One region of the Arthrobacter sp. AG258 genome, then DNA from elsewhere that is predicted to be linked to it. Evidence: riboswitches for the same ligand, from Rfam matches in the RefSeq annotation. Region 1 holds a riboswitch; each other region holds the start of a gene.

Region 1 (5,786 bases):
GACGCCGTCAACGGGAACCAGGTGAAGCCCGGGCCCATGGCGATCGGCGCCCGGACGGATGCCACCGCAAAGTCCCCCGGAAGCATCCCGGCAAGGCTGAACAGGTCCTGCTCGTTGGCGCCATAGCCATGGAGCAGCACCAGCAGCGGTTTGCCGGCACGCTGGTCTTCGGGGTGGGACCACAGGACAACGGGAGCGGGAAATACTTCGGCGTCAGTCATGGTTTCCATTCTTACAGTTACCCGAAAGTAACAACCTACGTTGGCGTAGCCATTGAAGCGGAAGGCAGGATAGGACAGTGACTGACGCAAGTGCCATCCAGACCCCGTCCGTGCACCCCGGTTCCCACCCCTGGAGCCGGTACGTGGCGATGGGCGATTCCTTTACCGAGGGCATCGGCGACCCCGAGCCCGCAAGCCCCGGAGGCCACCGCGGCTGGGCCGACCGGGTGGCCGAAGAACTGGGCCGCACCAAGCCGGACTTCGCCTACGCCAACCTCGCCGTCAGGGGCCGGCTCCTGCAGCAGATCGTGGACCAGCAGCTGGCCCCGGCCCTGGCCCTGAAGCCGGACCTGGTCACCTTGTCAGCAGGCGGCAACGACCTCATCCGCCCGGGCGGCGACCCCGACGCACTGGCCGAAAAGCTCGATTCCGTGGTCCAGATCCTGTCCATGGGCGGCGCCACCGTGGTCCTGTTCAACGGTCCGGACACAGGCTCCTCGGTCCTGGGCAGGATCCGGAGCAAGGTGGCCATTTATAACGAGAACCTGCGGACTGTCGCGGCCCGGCACGACGCCGTCATCGCCGACATGTGGTCCCTCCGGCAACTGAGCGATCCGCAGATGTGGGACCAGGACAGGCTGCACTTCTCCCCCTTGGGGCACCACACCATCGCGGCCATGGTGCTGGACTCGCTTAACGTTGAACATTCGCTGGAACCCCTCCAGCCCAAGGATCTGCCGCCCCGGACCTGGCGCGAGGCAAGGACCGGGGACTTGGTGTGGGCGCGCGAATACTTCGTGCCCTGGGTCCTGCGCCGGCTCCGGCACCAGTCCTCCGGTGACGGCGTCACGGCGAAACGGCCGACGCCGGGTCCCGTCTTTGGCCCGGGCGTTCCGTTGGGGTCCGGCGAGGGTCCGCTGGGAACCTCGGAACCCAGCCGCCGGTAGGACCGCACGGGGTTACGCTGGAGGGACAACCTTTGAGAGGCGCGGCACCGTGAGCAGCTTGTTTTTGTGGATCATCATCCTGTCCTTCGTTGTCCCCATGGCCATGCGGATGTACCGGCGGTCCATGGCACGGCGGGACCGGGACCAAGGCTTGCCGGGCCAGTACCCTGACCAGTTTCCGGGACAGTACGGGCCGGGCGGGTTCCCCGGGTCCGGCCGGTTTCCCGGGTCCGCGGGGCCGCAGAGCAACCAGCCCCGCGACGGCTACACCCAGCAGGACTACTACTCCGGCGGCTTCCGCCAGCCCCGCCCGGCCAATGAATCACACCCACAGCCCTACCAGTACGGGCAGCGCCCCATGCCGGACCCCCGCTACGGCGCGCCCCAGGAACCGCCGTTCCAGCAGTTCCCGGGCCAGCAGTTCCCGGGCCAGCAGGGTATGGGCCAGCAGGGTATGGGCCAGCAGTTCCCCGGCCAGCAACAGGGTACCGGCCACACGCCGGCCGGCCCGCCTCCAGGCCCGGCCGTTCCCCCGCCGGGAGCGCCCCAGGGATTCCGTGCCCGGAAGCTCGCAGAACTGGACCAGCAGTACAGCAACGGCGAAATGTCCATGGAGGACTACATGAAGCGCCGCAGCGACATCATGAACGGCTGAGTCCCAGCCGCCGCCACGCCTCAAGCCCGGAAGAGCCGCCTGACCACCTGCCCGGACGGCAGCGCATCCAGGCCTTCATTAACGTCCGCCAGCGGCCGGGTATCGGTGTGCAGCAGTTCCACCGGAAGCCTGCCTTCCCGCCAGTAGCCCAGGTACGCCGGGATGTCTCGGCGGGGAACTGCGTCGCCCATGTAGGAGCCGAGGAGCCGTTTGCCCGCGCCTGCGAACTGCAGTGCGGGAACGGACAGTTCAGCAGACGGATGGGGCAGTCCCACCGAGACAACCGCGCCGCCCCGCGTCACCAGATCAAGGCACGCTGCGATCACGCCGGCCGAGCCGACTGCTTCGACGGCCACATCCACCCCGTCACCGGCAGCCTCGGCCACAAGACGGGCCGCATCCGCAGGCGTTCCCACCGCCGTGGCACCGGCGTCCAGGGCCAATGGGTGCTTGCCCGGATTCGGATCGATGGCAATCACTCCGGCGGCCCCGGCGAGGCGGGCCGCCATGACGGCCGATAAGCCTACTGCGCCGATGCCGAAGACAGCCACGGACTGTCCCGGACTGACGCCTGCCGTATTGAGCACGGCCCCCATTCCGGTGAGCACGGCGCAACCGAACATCGCCGCGACGGTGTCCGGGACGTCGTCGTCAATCACCACCACCGACTCCCGCGCCACCACGGCGTAATCCGCAAACGCCGAGACGCCCAAATGGTGGTTGATGCGCTCCCCCGCCGGCGTGCGCAGCAAGGCCGGCCCATGCAACAGGTCACCGGAGCCGTTGACCTCCGCAGCGCGGTGGCAAAGCGCGGGCCTCCCGGCCCGGCAGGCCCGGCAGTGGCCGCAACTGGGCACGAAAACGAGCACCACGTGGTCTCCCACGGACACATCGGCTACCCCGTCGCCCACGGACACCACCCGCCCCACCGCCTCGTGGCCCAATGCCATCGGAAGCGGCCGGACCCTGGAGCCGTCCACCACGGACAGGTCCGAATGGCACAGGCTCGAATACGTGATGGCAACCCCAAGCTCACCGGCGCGCGGCTGCGGTTGGTCCAGTTCCTGCACGACCAATGGTTTCGCGTCAGCGTAGGCGGGCTTTCCCGGTGCGGCGGGAACGGTCGAATACAGGACGGCTGCCTTCATGACACGATCATGCCGTACTTCCACCCCGGGCCTGCTGCACTGTGGCACCGCGGCGTCCACCGGCAGCGTGCACCGGAAGCACCGCAGGGCAGCAGCCGGCCGCTGCCGGGACGGGCGCAGCTAGGCCAGGAACGTCGTCCGGAGCTGGTTCCCCAGCTGTCCGATCTCGGTCAGGAAGCCGTCATGGCCTATCGGTGCCGAGATCATATGCACGTCAACCTCACCCGGCAGGGCCTGGGCCAATTCGCGGGACTGGGACGGGAAGTAGAGCCGGTCGGAGTCCACGGCGGCAACGAAGAACCGGGCGGTGGCGGATGCCAGGGTCTCGGCCAGCGGCCCGCGGCCACGGCAGACATCGTGGCTCATCAACGCCTCGGTGAGGGCGATATAGCTGTTGGCGTCGAACCGGCGGACGAGCTTCCTGCCCTGGTGGTCCAGATAGCTTTCCACCTGGTAGCGTCCGCGGTTTGCCAGCAGTCCGCCGTGCAGGGGCGACTCGGGGGCCTGGGGTTCCCGGCCGAAGCGCCCTTCCAGTTCCGCGGCGGACCGGTACGTGATGTGGGCGATCCGCCGTGCCAGGGCCAGGCCGTCTTCCGGACACGGTCCGCCGTAGTAGTCGCCGCCGTTGAAGTTCGGATCCTGGCGGATGGCCAGGGTCTGGGCCTGGGCGAAAGCGATCTGTTCAGCCGTGCTGGCAGCGCCGACCGAGATGACGGCGCAGCGCTGCACCCGGTCAGGGTAGGTCACCGCCCACTCCAGGGCGCGGGCACCCCCCATGGAACCGCCAAGGACGGCGTACCAGCTCCCGATGCCCAGCTGGTCCGCCAGCCGGGCCTCGGCAACAGTGCTGTCCCGCAGGGTGACCAGGGGGAAGCGTGAGCCCCAGGGTGCTCCGTCGGGGGCGGCCGACGACGGGCCCGTGGACCCGTAGCAGCCGCCCACAATGTTGACGGACACCACGAAGAACCTGTCCGTATCGACGGGCGCCCCAGGACCGGCCAGCTGTTCCCACCAGCCCTCTTCGTCGGTGTCGCCCCGGGTCACGTGGGTGCTGCCCGTCAGGGCGTGCTCGATCAGGATGGCGTTGCTGCCGTCCGCGTTCAGCGTGCCCCAGGTTTCGTACGCCAGGGTGACATCCGGCAGGTAGCCGCCGCCCTCGAGCTCGAGTCCTCCAATGGAGGCGTAGCGGACAACTCCGTGTTCGGGAATGGTGGTACGGGCGACGGTAACCGTCATGGCAAGACCTCTTCTACGCGCTTGCCTGCCGTCATTTGACCGGCAGGCCAGGTCTTCACCCGGGGCACCCCACCGCGGAAGGAGGGTTGCCGGCCAGCAAGCCGGGGCTGTCACTGGCACTCATGACCTGGTTCGAGTGTACGAAACACCCCCCGGTCCAGGCCAAGAGTGTGACTGGTTGTGACTTCCCGGCGCTGCCGGCCGGCAGCGCCCCGGCGTGCCGGCGGTCAGGCGTCGGCGCCGCCCTTGGCCGCGCGGAAACCGGCCTCCAAGTCGGCCAGGATGTCGTCGATGTGCTCCAAGCCAACCGACAAGCGGACCAGCCCCGGATTGACGCCGGCCACCACCTGCTGCTCGGGCGAGAGCTGGCTGTGGGTGGTCGACGCCGGGTGGATGACAAGCGAACGGACGTCGCCGATGTTGGCGACGTGCGAGTGCAGTTCCAGGGCGTCGACGAAGCGCTTGCCCGCCTCCGCGCCCCCGGCCAGGTTGAAAGCGACGACGGCGCCGGTCCCCTTGGGCCCGTACTTGCGGCCCCGTTCGTACCAGGGGCTGGACGGCAGCCCCGCGTAGGCGACCGATTCGACGTCGTCCCTTCCCTCCAGCCAGCGCGCCACCTCCGTGGCGTTGGAAACGTGCCGTTCCACCCGCAGGCTCAGCGTTTCCAGGCCCTGCGAAATCAGGAAGGCGTTGAAGGGCGAAACCGCCGAGCCAAGGTCGCGCAGCAACTGGACACGGGCTTTGAGGATGTAGGAAAGGTTGGCGCCCAGTGCGCCGCCCTCGCCAAGGTCCCGGGCGTAGACCAGCCCGTTGTAGGTGGGATCCGGGGTGTTGAAACCGGGGAACCGGTCGGGGTCCTTGCCGAAATCGAACTTGCCGGAGTCGACGATGACGCCGGCAATCGCCGAGCCATGACCGCCCAGGTACTTGGTGGCGGAGTGGATCACGATGTCCGCACCCCACTCCAGCGGCCGGATCAGGTAGGGAGTGGACAGGGTGTTGTCCACGATCAGGGGAACGCCGGCGTCGTGGGCCACCTGGGAGATGCCTTCGATGTCCAAGACGTCCTGGCGCGGGTTGGATACCACCTCGCCAAAGAACAGTTTGGTGTTGGGCTGAACGGCATTCCGCCACTGGTCCAGGTTGTCCGGATCTTCCACGAAGGTGACCGCGATGCCGAACTTCTTCAGGGTGTGGGCGAACAGGTTGTAGGTGCCGCCGTACAGGCTGGGGCTGGCCACGATGTGGTCCCTGGCCTCGGCGATATTCAGGACGGCGAAGGTCTCCGCGGCCTGCCCCGAGCTCAGCAGCAAAGCGGCCAGGCCACCTTCGAGGCTGGCGATCCGCTGCTCCACCGCGTCCTGGGTGGGGTTGCCGATGCGGGTGTAGATCGGCGCCAGTTCGGCCAGCGCAAAACGGTTGGCTGCGCTCTCGGCGCTCGGGAACACGAAGGACGTGGTCTGGTAGATGGGAAGGGCGCGGGCCCCGGTGGCGCTGTCAGGCTCCTGGCCTGCATGGATCTGGCGGGTTTCGAAGGACCATCCGTTGGACATCTCAGTCTCCTATGACATGGGCCCGG
Region 2 (5,786 bases), on a different contig from region 1:
GTCAATGCGCAGCTGGAAGCCGGGCACGAGGCGCTGGACCTGGTGGAAAAGCACCCCACGTCCTCACTGTTGTGGGCGATCCTGGCTGAGGAAGCGTGGACCGAGGGCCGGACCATCGACTCCTACGCGTACGCCCGGGTGGGCTACCACCGCGGACTGGACGCGCTGCGCCGCAACGGTTGGCGCGGCGTCGGGCCCATCCCGTGGGAGCACGAGCCAAACCGCGGGTTCCTCCGTGCGCTCTACTCGCTGGGCAGGGCTTCGTCGGCGATTGGGGAAGCGGACGAGCCCGAGCGGATCGAGAAGTTCCTGAACGACTCCGATCCCGCGGCGAAGGCAGCCATCGAGGGCTAGATACGAATAATTACGACGACGGCAGGTCACCTTCCCAGCGAAGGTGACCTGCCGTCGGCGGTGGTTGAGCCGCGTCGAAACCCTAGGCGTGGTGGGCGATGCCGGTGCGTGCCATGGCATCGGCGTACGCCGTGTGCATGTCCGCGAGGAACTCCTCCTGGCGGGCCGGTGAACCTGCGAAGGCGCGGCCACTCAGGGAGCGGACCTTGTAGGTCTTGAGGCCGCGGCGCCACAGCAGCGGGACTTCGGTCTTCAGCAGCAGGTTGGCCAGGCGGTTTGCCTCCGTGCCGTGCGCCACGATCACGGAGGCGCGGGGGACCAGGGCGAGGAACTTCAGCAGCGGCTTCAAACCTGCCTGCACCTGGTCCGGGGTGAATTTTCCGTTGGCCTCCCCCGGGACGTGCCACGGGTGGACGTTCCAGGGCATCACGAATTCCGGGCGCAGGCCCAGCTTCCACTGGATGCCCAGCATGCGGGTCGCGGCGTCCTGGTCACCGGCAGTGATGAAACCGGACTGGTCCATCTCGCCAATATTGGAGTACAGGCTGATGATGCGGCATTCCTCAACATCGTGCATGGGGTCCACGTAGGGCACCACGGTTCCGGGCTTCGCTTCCTGCAGGGAATCGCACAGCTCGTTGACAGCGGCAACGCTGGGCTCGTAACGGCGGCTCATGAGCTGTTCGTGGAATGTTTCGGGGGCCAGTGCGGTCATGAAGGGCTGGTTCTCCTGCGGGGATTGATGTTGCGTCCACCGCCGAAAATGGGCGCACGGTGGCGCAGCTCATCAACGGTGGTTAGTTGGGGTGGGCCGATTCCGGGTCGGCCTTTGCCAGTTTACCAAGCCCGGGGAAACGAAACGCCGGTCCAGCGCACCTGATTCATGGCGCAGTGGACCGGCGGTCATTCCCGGAAGGGGCGGATGACTACCAGAGGCGCTTGGTGGCGCGGCGGGCGCCCTCGCCAAGAGCCTCCAGCTTGGCGAAGGCGATCTGCGGATGCACCCGGCCGCCCAGGCCGCAGTCGGTGGACGCGATGACGTTCTCGCGTCCCACCAGCTTGGCGAAGCGGACAATCCGGTCCGCCACCAGGTCCGGGTGCTCCACCACATTGGTGGCGTGGGAGACGACGCCGGGGATGATGACTTTGCCCTCAGGAAGGGTGGTGTCTTCCCAAACACGCCATTCGTGCTCGTGGCGGACATTGGCCGCCTCGAAGGAGTACGCGCCGGCGTTGACCTGCAGCACTGAGCCGATAATGTCCGCGAAGGGGATATCCGTTGTGTGCGGACCATGCCAGGAGCCCCAGCAAACGTGCAGCCGGACCTGTTCCTGCGGAAGGTCCCGCAAGGCCCAGTTGGTGGCCTCGACGCGCAGCTGGATGAACTTCAGGTAGTCCTCCAGGGACGGCTCCGGGTTGATCTGGTCCCAGCTCTCGGCCAGGGACGGATCGTCGAGCTGGACCGTCAGGCCGGCGTCGATGATGGCTTTGTATTCCTCGCGCATCGCATCGGCGCAGGCGTAGACGAGCTCCTCATCGTTCTTGTAGTACTCATTGGCGACGCGGGCGCAGGAACCGGGGGAGAGGGACGCCACGAATCCTTCGCTGAGGCCTGCCGCGGCGAGCCCGGTCTTCAGGTTCTTGATGTCCGAGGCCACCAGGTCATGGCCGGTATATGTCAGGGGCCCGGCGATCTTGGGTTGGGACACGCTCTTCCGGTGCGCCAAGATCCCGGAGGAGGGATCGCTGTACGCCTCATTGAACGCCTGCCGGTCCCGCCGGTCGGGGAAGGACGTCAGGACAACGTTTCCGGGGGACGACCGCCGGACTTCGGCTTCAGCCCACCGGTCCACGGTGGTCGGCTCCAGGCCGCCGAGCCGGGCGAAGGAGTAGTTCCACCAGGCCCCGTAGTCTACGGAGTTGGACATCGTATGCCCGTACTCGCCGTCGTTGGGGATATCGATGCCCAGGTCCTTCTGGCACTGGACCACGCCCACAACGGAGTCTTCCAGGAGCTCCAGGAACGCCGGCGTGATCCCGTCGGATTCCTTTGCGGTGTTGGCTGCGATGAGTTCATCGGTGCGAGGCAGGGACCCGGCGTGGGTGGCGCGAATATGGTCGGTGTTGAGGGGCATGCTGGAATCTTCCTTCCATCGGTCCTGGCAGTAGCACCTTCGGCCGGCAGCTTTCCTGCCGGACCGTGGTTGCTGCGGCGTCATTGAGCCAGGTCTCTCAGCCGCTCCGGATGGTCCACTCTTACCTAAAGCGACAGCGTGGCGGCGGGGCAAATCGGTTTCATATTGTGGCGCGGCAGCGTCAGTCGGAGCTCGTCCGCACGATTCCGCCGAGAGAAAGCGGTACTTGATAACATTTAATACACCGACTTGACTTTAATTAGTAAGTGATGGTGATCTAGAAACATCGGTCTTTTGGGGGAAATACCGATAATCCCCCATACCCGTGTCCCGGTCTTACCGTTCGGGGTTTAATAATAATTTGGGGGAATCATGGTTGGATCAGCCAGCGCTAAGCCGCGCTCGCAAAAGGCTAATAAAGTCCGCGCTATTCTTGCCGGCGGCCTTGTCTTGGGGATCGGCGCGGCCTTCACTCTCGCGGCGTGGACGGACAACGAGTGGGTCTTCGGCCAGAGCGACAACGGCGGTGGCCCGGGGACCAAGGTGTACCAGATGCAGCAAAACACGTGGACAGGCACCGGTGGAACAGCAGCATGGAGTGACCAGCCGGACCGGAACGGCGGGGCGTTGACCTTCAGCGTCAATGCGGACAACCTGGTGCCGGGCAGCACCGTTTACGCACCGATGCAGCTGCGGGCGGTGGCCGGATCCGAAGCCCTGGTAGCCAGCTTGACCGAGGCGGAGCAGTCCCTTCCCATAGACGGGGTCACCAACACGTCCCAGCTCTATTCGGCACTGAGATACGAAGCCAAGCAGGGTGTGCCGAGTTCGTCATGCAACGCTGCAGGATTCGGTCCCGTGCAGAACGCAAATATTATTCCTGCGGGCTCAACCCTCAACACCATCTCTGTCCCCGGAGCCGCGACCAATATCAGCCTGCCCAGGGGTGACAACGCCACCCCTGGCACCGCGGTGGATATCTGCTTCGCTCTGACCCTTCCCACGGATGCCCCGTCATCCCTGCAGGGGCAGAAGACCGTCCCGCTCTGGAAGTTCTCAAGCACAGTGGGCCTGCCATAACCCCTCCGATGAGGCAGACAGCGTCCCGGCGCAAGCCCGGGTTGGCGTCCGATCCCCGGGCCCGGCCGGCTGCCCTCCGTGTGGCCAGGGGATTCCGCGAAGCTTTGCTCACCGTCGTTGCCCTGTTGGGGCTGGCGTGCATCCTTGTCCTGGTCCTGGGCTTCTTCTTCAAGGCGTCCTTCGTCGTCTTCCGTACGGGATCGATGGAGCCGCTCTATCCAGTCGGTGCGCTGTCCCTGACCGTGCAGGTCACCGCCAAGGATCTCGTCCCGGGCGACGTCGTGTCGGTCCGCCGGGAGGCGGCGACCGCCCTGGTGACCCACCGCGTGGTGGCAGTTTACCCGCCCAGTGTGGAGGGGGCCACAGCGTCGCTAAGGCTCCGCGGCGACGCCAACACTTCGGATGATCCGTTGCCCTACGAGGTGGCCACGGCGCAGAAGGTGCTCTTCACGGTTCCCGGGTTGGGAACCTGGATCATGGCCTCCCGGGGGCCGGAGTTCCTGGGCGCGGCAACCCTGGCGGTGGCAGCACTGGTCACGTGGGCCTACTGGCCGCGGCGCCGGGCCGCGGTCCAGGCAGAGATCTGCGCCACCGGGGCGAAACCACAACAGTAAGGTCGTAGATGACATGGCGGGACCCAGCACCAGGGACGTCGTACGGGCCGCGGGGGTTGTCGCGGTTTTGCTGGTGGGCGCTGCGCCTGGCGCAGCCGTGGCGGACGAGCAGCTGATTCCGGTACCGGAGACGGGGGCGGCCGGCTTCCTGTCGCTTTCCTCGTCGGTCTATCCACTGACACTGCCGGTGCTGTCAGCGGGGGAATCGTTCAGTTGGCAAATAGGCATTTCGCTGGACCAGCCCAGCGGCGAGTCCACCCTGCAGGTCACCGCCGACGGTGAGATCGCCGGTACGGACACCTACGTTGTGTCCGTGGACGAATGCGATGTCCCGTGGCAGGGAAGCAGCGGCTTGGGCGGGGACCTGCGTTGCCCCATCGGCTCCACGCCGCGGATAGCGCCGGTAACGCTCGTTGAACATCGCCAGGATGTGCTGGTTCCCTTGCGTGATCTGCGCATCGGATCCTCGCCCTACCTTCGATTTGTCTTGTCCCGGCCCGCGGATTCGCAGGACCCGCCGGACACCGCGCTGACGCTGGGTATTGGGGTCACCGCTGCCGGGAACGACCACGCCGTGGTCCCGTCCGGCCAGCGGCCGCCCGCACCGTTGGCCAATACCGGGGCAGCGGTAGTGCAGGGGCTGTTGGCCGGCGGCGGCCTGTTGCTCCTCGGCGCAGCGGTGGTGGCTGCAGTCCGCCGGAACATGACCCGGAGGGGGGAGGCATCGTGAAGACCGCGCGCGAGAACCTGCTGCGACGCGGGGCAAGGAACCCACTGACATCCGTTGCCATAGCGGCAGCGGCCGCAGTCTCCCTGGTGGCGACCACCACCGTCACCACGGCGGCATGGGTGGACAACGAATGGGCCGGCGGTTCTGTCGGCGTTGGTTCCCCGGGGGACTGTTCCACCAACACCCTTTTCAGCGGCCAGGCGTCCGCAACCCAGCTTTCCGGCAGGGTACTAGGAACGGACCTCAATTCCATCGCGGGAGTTGAAGGCCTCACCGTCACCAACGCCGGCGGCGCAGCGTCGCCGCAGCCGCTGTCGGCTACTCCGGTGACGGGGATTCCGGACGCCTTTATCAGCAAGCTGCCTGTCCCGGCCCTGGGGACCAACCCTGTGACCGTGGGCCTGGGCCTCGGCGTTCCGGTAGGAGGCCTGGGCACGTACACGCAGTGGGCGCAGGCGCAGGACAGTGGACAAGCCCGCGCCGCCGCCGGACTGGTCACCGACCAGTCCGGGGCTGTGGACGTGGGCGGAACGGCCACCGGAGCTGCCACCGCACCCCAGTCGGCCACCGTCAGGCTGGACAATCTTGTTCCTGCGTCACTGGCCGGAGTGTCACTGGACGTAGGTGCTGTGGCGTCGTCCGCGTCCGTCCAGGGATGCGACCTGGTCAACGGATGGCCTACGCTGGCGGCAAACCCTGCCGTCACGCGGGAGTACGGTGTCGCCAGCCTGAACCTGGGCACGAATGTGCCTGCTGCCGAATCAATCATTAGCACCACGAACGCCGCGCTCGGCAGCATGCCCACACCGCAGGTCCTGCAGCAAAACCTCATCAGTGCACTGGGTCAAGCCGTTCAGAACGCGCTGGCGCCTC
Region 3 (5,786 bases), on a different contig from region 1:
GGAGGTGAGGTCCACAACCTTGCCGAAGTCTTCCCTGGCCTTCGGCCCGTAGACCATGCCCACCACCAGGCCGGAGAACAGTACGAAGAGTTCGGCACCCGATACGAAGCCCACGGCCTCCTGGGTGAGCAGCTGGAACAGCGAGACCAGGCCCAGGTGGTTGACCACCACGAAGACAATGGCCATCCCGCGCAGCAGATCCACGCGCGAGTCCCTGTTTCCCGGCTCCTGGTAGCTCCATGCGGTGGCGGCGTTGACCCGGCGGGGAATCTGCCACAGCGCCGCCAGGAGGATGGCCATCGCCACGGCCACGGTCCAGACCGCTGCCCCGGACAGGGTGTTGGCCCGGACATACGATCCGTCCGCGGCCACATCGGTGACCGGCCCGGTGACCACAGCAGAGGACTTCAGCCGGTCCAGCGCAGCTTTGGCGATGGCGGGATTTCCGGTGAGCAGCCAGTCGATGCTGGCCACGCCGGTATCCCGGGTGCTGGTGCGCTCGTCCCACACCACCGCCGCCGTCCTGGCGAAAGCCGGCGAGGTGGCGGTACCCACCACCTGGTCCCACCAGGCCGTCTTGATATCCGCCTCCGGCGGTCCGCCCGCGGCAGGGCTGTAGAACGCCGACGTCTGGAGCAGTAGCGGCTTCCTGCGGACCTCCGCGTAGGCACTGTAGAAGTTCTCGCTGCCCGCGCCGGTCAGCATCTCCTGGAGTTCACCGGCACGCGGCACGGTGTTAACGGCAGCGGCGCCGGCAGTGTCGTCATGGTAGGCAGTCAGGCCCACCCAGTCCACGGCGTCGTCCCCCGGATAGTAGGGGGCGTAGGCGGCGTCGGAGCCGTTCCAGGCGCCGTCGCCGTTGGTGTCCAGGAGGGCGAAGCCGTCACTTCCAGGCTGCGGGGCATTCCTGCTCCGGTCAAAGGGGTAGTCCTTGCCCAGGTACGGCGCCCAGACCATGGCGGCCCGGCCGCCGTCGTCCTTTTTGACCGCTGCCGCGACCGCCTTGAAGGCCTCCCGGTAGGCGGCCGGCTGCTGCCCCCAGGCCACCCAGCTCGAGTTCATGTCCGGCGCAAACCGGATCAACAGCCGGCCCTTGAACCCGGAGGCCAGGTCGCGGACCTTGCCGGCGAAGGCTTCCGCTTCGGAGGCGCCGATCTGGTCCAGCGGCACCGTGGGCTTCACGGTGAGCATGGCGTGGGCGCCCTTGGCCGAGGCCTGCTGCAGGAACCCCTCGATGTTGTTCCGGTCCGAGTCGCGGAACGGCAGGCCGATGTCGTGGCCAAACACGGCCGGGCTCGCACCCAGCCGGTCGGAGAATCCAGCGGCGGTATCCTCGCCCCATTCAAGGACGGCACCCAGCCACGGCTTGCCTTGGTCCGGTACCGCGGAGGCCGCCTGCGCAGCACCGGCGGGCGCCAGCAGCGCCAGGAGCACGACGACGGCGGCGGCCAGGAACGCCCCGGGGGAACGGTGACGGGCACGACGACGGCCGGCCTGGTGGTGCGATGTTGCTGCTCGCATGCTGGCAAGACCCCCCGGTACTCCCACTGTGACGGCAGGGCGGCGCCCCCGGTAGAAACTTTATCGGTCCGGCCGCCTTGCCGCGTTCCCGTGACGCGGTGGTCGCGGGCTCTCAATTACGGAACATGACGACGGCGGCCGTGCGGCTTGGCGGCGCAGGTGTTACGTTTTTGGGGAGTAATGAGTACCGGTGCTAAGCCCTGACTGGCCGGTCGGCAACCCTCCTCTCGCGGCGGGGTGCCTCAGGTGAATACTTGGCATATCGACCGATTCGAGCTGCAAGCGTGAAAGAAGGAGATCCGTCGTGTCTGACGCACCCGCCCCTGACGAAAAATTGTCCTACCGCCTGATTACGGGCCCGGACGACCGCTCCTTCTGTGAGCGGATCTCGGCTGCGCTTGCGGACGGTTACGTCCTGCACGGCAGCCCGGCGGCCACTTTCAACGGCAGCAGCGTCATCGTGGCCCAGGCCGTTGTCCTCCCGGCCGCCATCGCGTCGGCTGACGCCGCGGTGGCCACGGCCGTTGACGACCTGGAAGGCGAGTTCGACGGCGAGGGCCACGCATGAGCTACGCGGGAGACCTGACGCCGCAGGAAGCGTGGGCCAAGCTGGAGCAGGGCGCCATCCTGGTGGACGTCCGCACCGAGGGCGAATGGGCCCACATTGGCATTCCGGATACCAAGGCAACGGACAACGATCCGCTCTTCATCCAGTGGACCTTCCCCGGCGGCATCCCCAACCCCGATTTCGTGAAGGACCTCAAGGAGCAGGCGCCTGAGGACCCGGGCGCTGAGCTCGTGTTCCTTTGCCGTTCGGGCCAGCGATCCATCGCCGCGGCCGTGGCGGCCACCCAGGCCGGCTTCACTTCCTACAACGTCCTGGAGGGCTTCGAGGGGGAACCTGACCGCTACGGCGAACGGACCGTCAACGGCTGGAAGAACCGCGGCCTGCCCACCAACCTCGGAAAGAACTAAGTGACTTTCAATCAAGATGCCCCCGGCTGGAGCCCCGACACCCAGGCTGTCCGCGGCGGGCTGGACCGCACCAACTTCCAGGAAACCTCAGAGGCCGTCTTCCTGAATTCCGGGTTCGTCTACGAATCCGCGGCCGCGGCCGAACGCGCCTTCACCGGCGAGGACGAGCGCTTTGTGTACTCGCGCTACGGCAACCCGTCCGTGGCCACCTTCCAGGAACGGCTCAGGCTGCTGGAAGGCACCGAGGCCTGCTTCGCGACGGCGTCGGGCATGTCCGCGGTGTTCACGGCCCTGGGCGCGCTGCTTGCAGCCGGTGACCGCGTGGTGGCCGCCCGCTCACTGTTCGGGTCATGTTTCGTGATCCTGAACGAGATCCTGCCGCGGTGGGGAGTGGAAACGGTCTTCGTCGATGGCCCGGACCTGGACCAGTGGCGCGAGGCCCTGTCCAAGCCCACCACCGCCGTCTTCTTCGAATCCCCGTCCAACCCGATGCAGGAAATCGTGGACATCGCCGCGGTGAGCGAACTGGCCCATGCCGCCGGCGCCACGGTAGTTGCGGACAATGTCTTCGCCACTCCCCTGCTGCAGCGCTGCGGGGACCTGGGCGCGGACGTCATCGTGTACTCCGGCACCAAGCACATCGACGGGCAGGGCCGGGTCCTGGGCGGTGCCATCCTGGGCACCAAGGAGTTCATCGACGGCCCGGTGAAGCAGCTGATGCGCCACACAGGTCCGGCGCTTTCGGCGTTCAACGCCTGGGTCCTGACCAAGGGCCTGGAAACCATGAGCCTGCGCGTCCGGCACTCCTCGGCCACCGCCCTGCGGCTCGCTGAGTGGCTCGAGGAGCAGCCTGCCGTGAGCTGGGTGAAGTACCCGCTGCTGACATCGCACCCGCAGTATGAGCTGGCGGCGAAGCAGATGAGCGCCGGCGGCACGGTCCTCACCCTTGAGCTGGCGCCCTCGGGCGGGCGCTCCGGCAAGGAGGCGGCCTTCGCCCTGTTGGACGGGCTGCGGATCATCGACATCTCCAACAACCTGGGCGATTCGAAGTCCCTGATCACCCACCCCGCCACCACCACGCACCGCGCCATGGGGCCGGAGGGGCGGGCCGCCATTGGCTTGAGCGACGGCGTGGTCCGGCTCTCCGTGGGGCTCGAGGACGCGGACGACCTCATCCGCGACCTGGAACAGGCCCTGAAGCAGATATAAGGCGTCAGGCCTGGCGGACCCGCAGCAGTTCCGGGGTGTCTTCCACGCCGGAAAGATCCAGGGCGCCGCGCATGGTGGCGTCTACGGCGTGCCGGACCACTGCACCGAAGCCCATATCCTCGGGAGGCGGTCCGGCCAGCGCCCTGTCGCGGGCCCGGCGCTGCTCAGCGGCCCCTGTCCCGCGGGCGATGATGTGCTCCACGCCCTGGCGGGCCATGGCCAGTTCGCCCTGTTCCTGAAGGACAGGCGCCAGGTAATCCACCAGGGAACGGGCTACGTCCGCGGCCGGGGCCGGACGGAAGTTCCCAAAGTCCAGGAGCTCGCCGCCGAGTCCCGAACTGCTGGCCTGCCAGGAGGCCATCCGCAGCAGGACAGTGGGCACGGGCGCCGGGTCCACCCCCTCGCGCCATTCCCTGCCGGCCGATTCCACCAGGGCGCGGACCAGCACGGCGATCAAGGCTGCATCCTCGGCGCGGAGGCAGACGTCCGCCACCCGCACCTCCACGGTGGGGTGGTTGCGGGAGAGCCGCGCGTCGAAATACAGCATCCCTTCATCGAGCATCACGCCGGTGTCCAGCAGCCGGGTGACCACCCTCCGGTAGGCGGGGTACGTCCCGTAGATCGCGGCCGGGCCGGACGTCGGCCACCGGTTCCAGGCCTGGGTACGGTAGCTTTCGAACCCGGTGGGGACGCCGTTCCAGTACGGCGAGTTGGCGCTCAACGCCGTCAGCACCGCCAGCTTGTCGCGGATCCGGTCCAGGACCGCCACGCCCTCTTCCGGCGATTCGATGTAGGTGTGCACGTGGAAACCGCAGGTCAGCTGTTCCTGCGCCGTGAGGCCAAAGCGCTCCAGCATCCTGGCGTAGCGAGGGTCCGGCGTGGTGTGGCTGGCGGATGCCAGCGGAGACGTGGCCAGCGCAGCCACCCTGGCTCCGTTCTTGGCGGCCGCCTGATTGGCCATGGCGCGGCCGGCCCTGATCTGCTCGAGCAGGGCCTCGGACTCCAGGCAGGGCTTTGTCTGCGTCTCGATCTGCTCAAGCTTCAGCTCGGCACTGAGGCCCATCTCGTCGTCGTGATCCGCCTGCTTCCCGGAGTGGTGGAGGTCCGGGTCCACCGGGAGATCGTCCGCAGCGACACGGTGTCCGGCGAGGAGGGCGTCCGCCAGGGCAAGCGGCTCCCCGGACTCCGGATCAACAATCAGGAGTTCTTCCTCGACGCCGAAAGTACGCATACGAACATTCTGCGTCAGGGCCAGGAAATTCCGGGCGCAGCTGCTGATCATGACGAAGCATGAACGCCTAGTCCTGGAAGTACTCCACCTTGGCGCCGATGGTGTTGAGGCGTTCCGCCAGGTCCTCGTAGCCGCGTTCGATCACGTAGATGTTGCGCAGCTCGGAGACGCCCCGTGCGGCGAGCATGGCCAGCAGCAGGCATGCAGCGGGGCGGAGCGCCGGCGGGCAGCCCACCTCCGCGGCACGCCACTTGGTGGGTCCGTTGACGTAGATCCGGTGCGGGTCCAGCAGCTGCACCTGTGCACCGAGCCGGTTCAGCTCCGTCAGGTAGATGGCACGGTTTTCGTACACCCAGTCGTGGATCATGGTCTGCCCGTGGGCGTTCGCGGCGATCACGGCAAAGAAAGGCAGGTTGTCGATGTTCAGCCCGGGGAACGGCATGGGGTGGATCTTGTCCTCGGGCGCGCGCAGCTCCGACGGTTTGGTAGTCACGTCCACCAGCCGGGTGCGCCCGTTGCGGGCCATGTATTCGCCGGAGATTTCGAGCTTCTGCCCCATCTGGCCCAGGGTGGCCAACTCGATTTCCATGAATTCGATGGGTACCCGGCGGACCGTGACCTCGGAATTGGTGACGATGCCGGCCGTAATCAGGCTCATGGCCTCAATCGGGTCCTCGGACGGGAAATACTCGATCTCGGCGTCGATCACGGGCCGGCCGGTGATCCGGAGCGTGGTGGTTCCCACGCCCTCGATGGCCACCCCGAGCATCTGCAGGTAGAAGCAGAGGTCCTGTACCATGTAGTTGGGGCTGGCGTTGCGGATCACGGTTGTTCCCGGCCGGTGGGCCGC

The links. A riboswitch is a leader RNA that binds a small molecule or an ion and turns the genes downstream of it on or off. The one in region 1 is predicted to bind S-adenosylmethionine.
Region 2: it holds a riboswitch for S-adenosylmethionine, as region 1 does, so the genes downstream of both, DFO47_RS06750 (cobalamin-independent methionine synthase II family protein) here and DFO47_RS19175 (homoserine O-acetyltransferase) in region 1, are expected to answer to the same signal.
Region 3: it holds a riboswitch for S-adenosylmethionine, as region 1 does, so the genes downstream of both, DFO47_RS13190 (DUF1737 domain-containing protein) here and DFO47_RS19175 (homoserine O-acetyltransferase) in region 1, are expected to answer to the same signal.

The regions. Positions count from the first base shown of each region.
Region 1 is NZ_SOBI01000010.1:165,917-171,702, forward strand. It holds gene DFO47_RS19155 (phospholipase) at 1-221, opposite strand, end outside; gene DFO47_RS19160 (SGNH/GDSL hydrolase family protein) at 299-1,168, shown strand; gene DFO47_RS19165 (hypothetical protein) at 1,218-1,823, shown strand; gene DFO47_RS19170 (alcohol dehydrogenase catalytic domain-containing protein) at 1,844-2,971, opposite strand; gene DFO47_RS19175 (homoserine O-acetyltransferase) at 3,092-4,207, opposite strand; SAM riboswitch class IV at 4,220-4,335, opposite strand; gene DFO47_RS19180 (bifunctional o-acetylhomoserine/o-acetylserine sulfhydrylase) at 4,435-5,760, opposite strand.
Region 2 is NZ_SOBI01000003.1:90,917-96,702, reverse strand. It holds gene DFO47_RS06760 (DUF3151 domain-containing protein) at 1-354, shown strand, start outside; gene DFO47_RS06755 (uracil-DNA glycosylase) at 437-1,069, opposite strand; gene DFO47_RS06750 (cobalamin-independent methionine synthase II family protein) at 1,281-2,489, opposite strand; SAM riboswitch class I at 2,502-2,606, opposite strand; gene DFO47_RS06745 (SipW-dependent-type signal peptide-containing protein) at 2,862-3,569, shown strand; gene DFO47_RS06740 (S26 family signal peptidase) at 3,578-4,183, shown strand; gene DFO47_RS06735 (hypothetical protein) at 4,197-4,913, shown strand; gene DFO47_RS06730 (choice-of-anchor G family protein) at 4,910-5,786, shown strand, end outside.
Region 3 is NZ_SOBI01000005.1:367,823-373,608, forward strand. It holds gene opgC (OpgC domain-containing protein) at 1-1,521, opposite strand, end outside; SAM riboswitch class IV at 1,698-1,812, shown strand; gene DFO47_RS13190 (DUF1737 domain-containing protein) at 1,826-2,089, shown strand; gene DFO47_RS13195 (rhodanese-like domain-containing protein) at 2,086-2,496, shown strand; gene DFO47_RS13200 (O-succinylhomoserine sulfhydrylase) at 2,497-3,705, shown strand; gene DFO47_RS13205 (glutamate--cysteine ligase) at 3,710-4,936, opposite strand; gene DFO47_RS13210 (UDP-N-acetylglucosamine 1-carboxyvinyltransferase) at 5,004-5,786, opposite strand, start outside.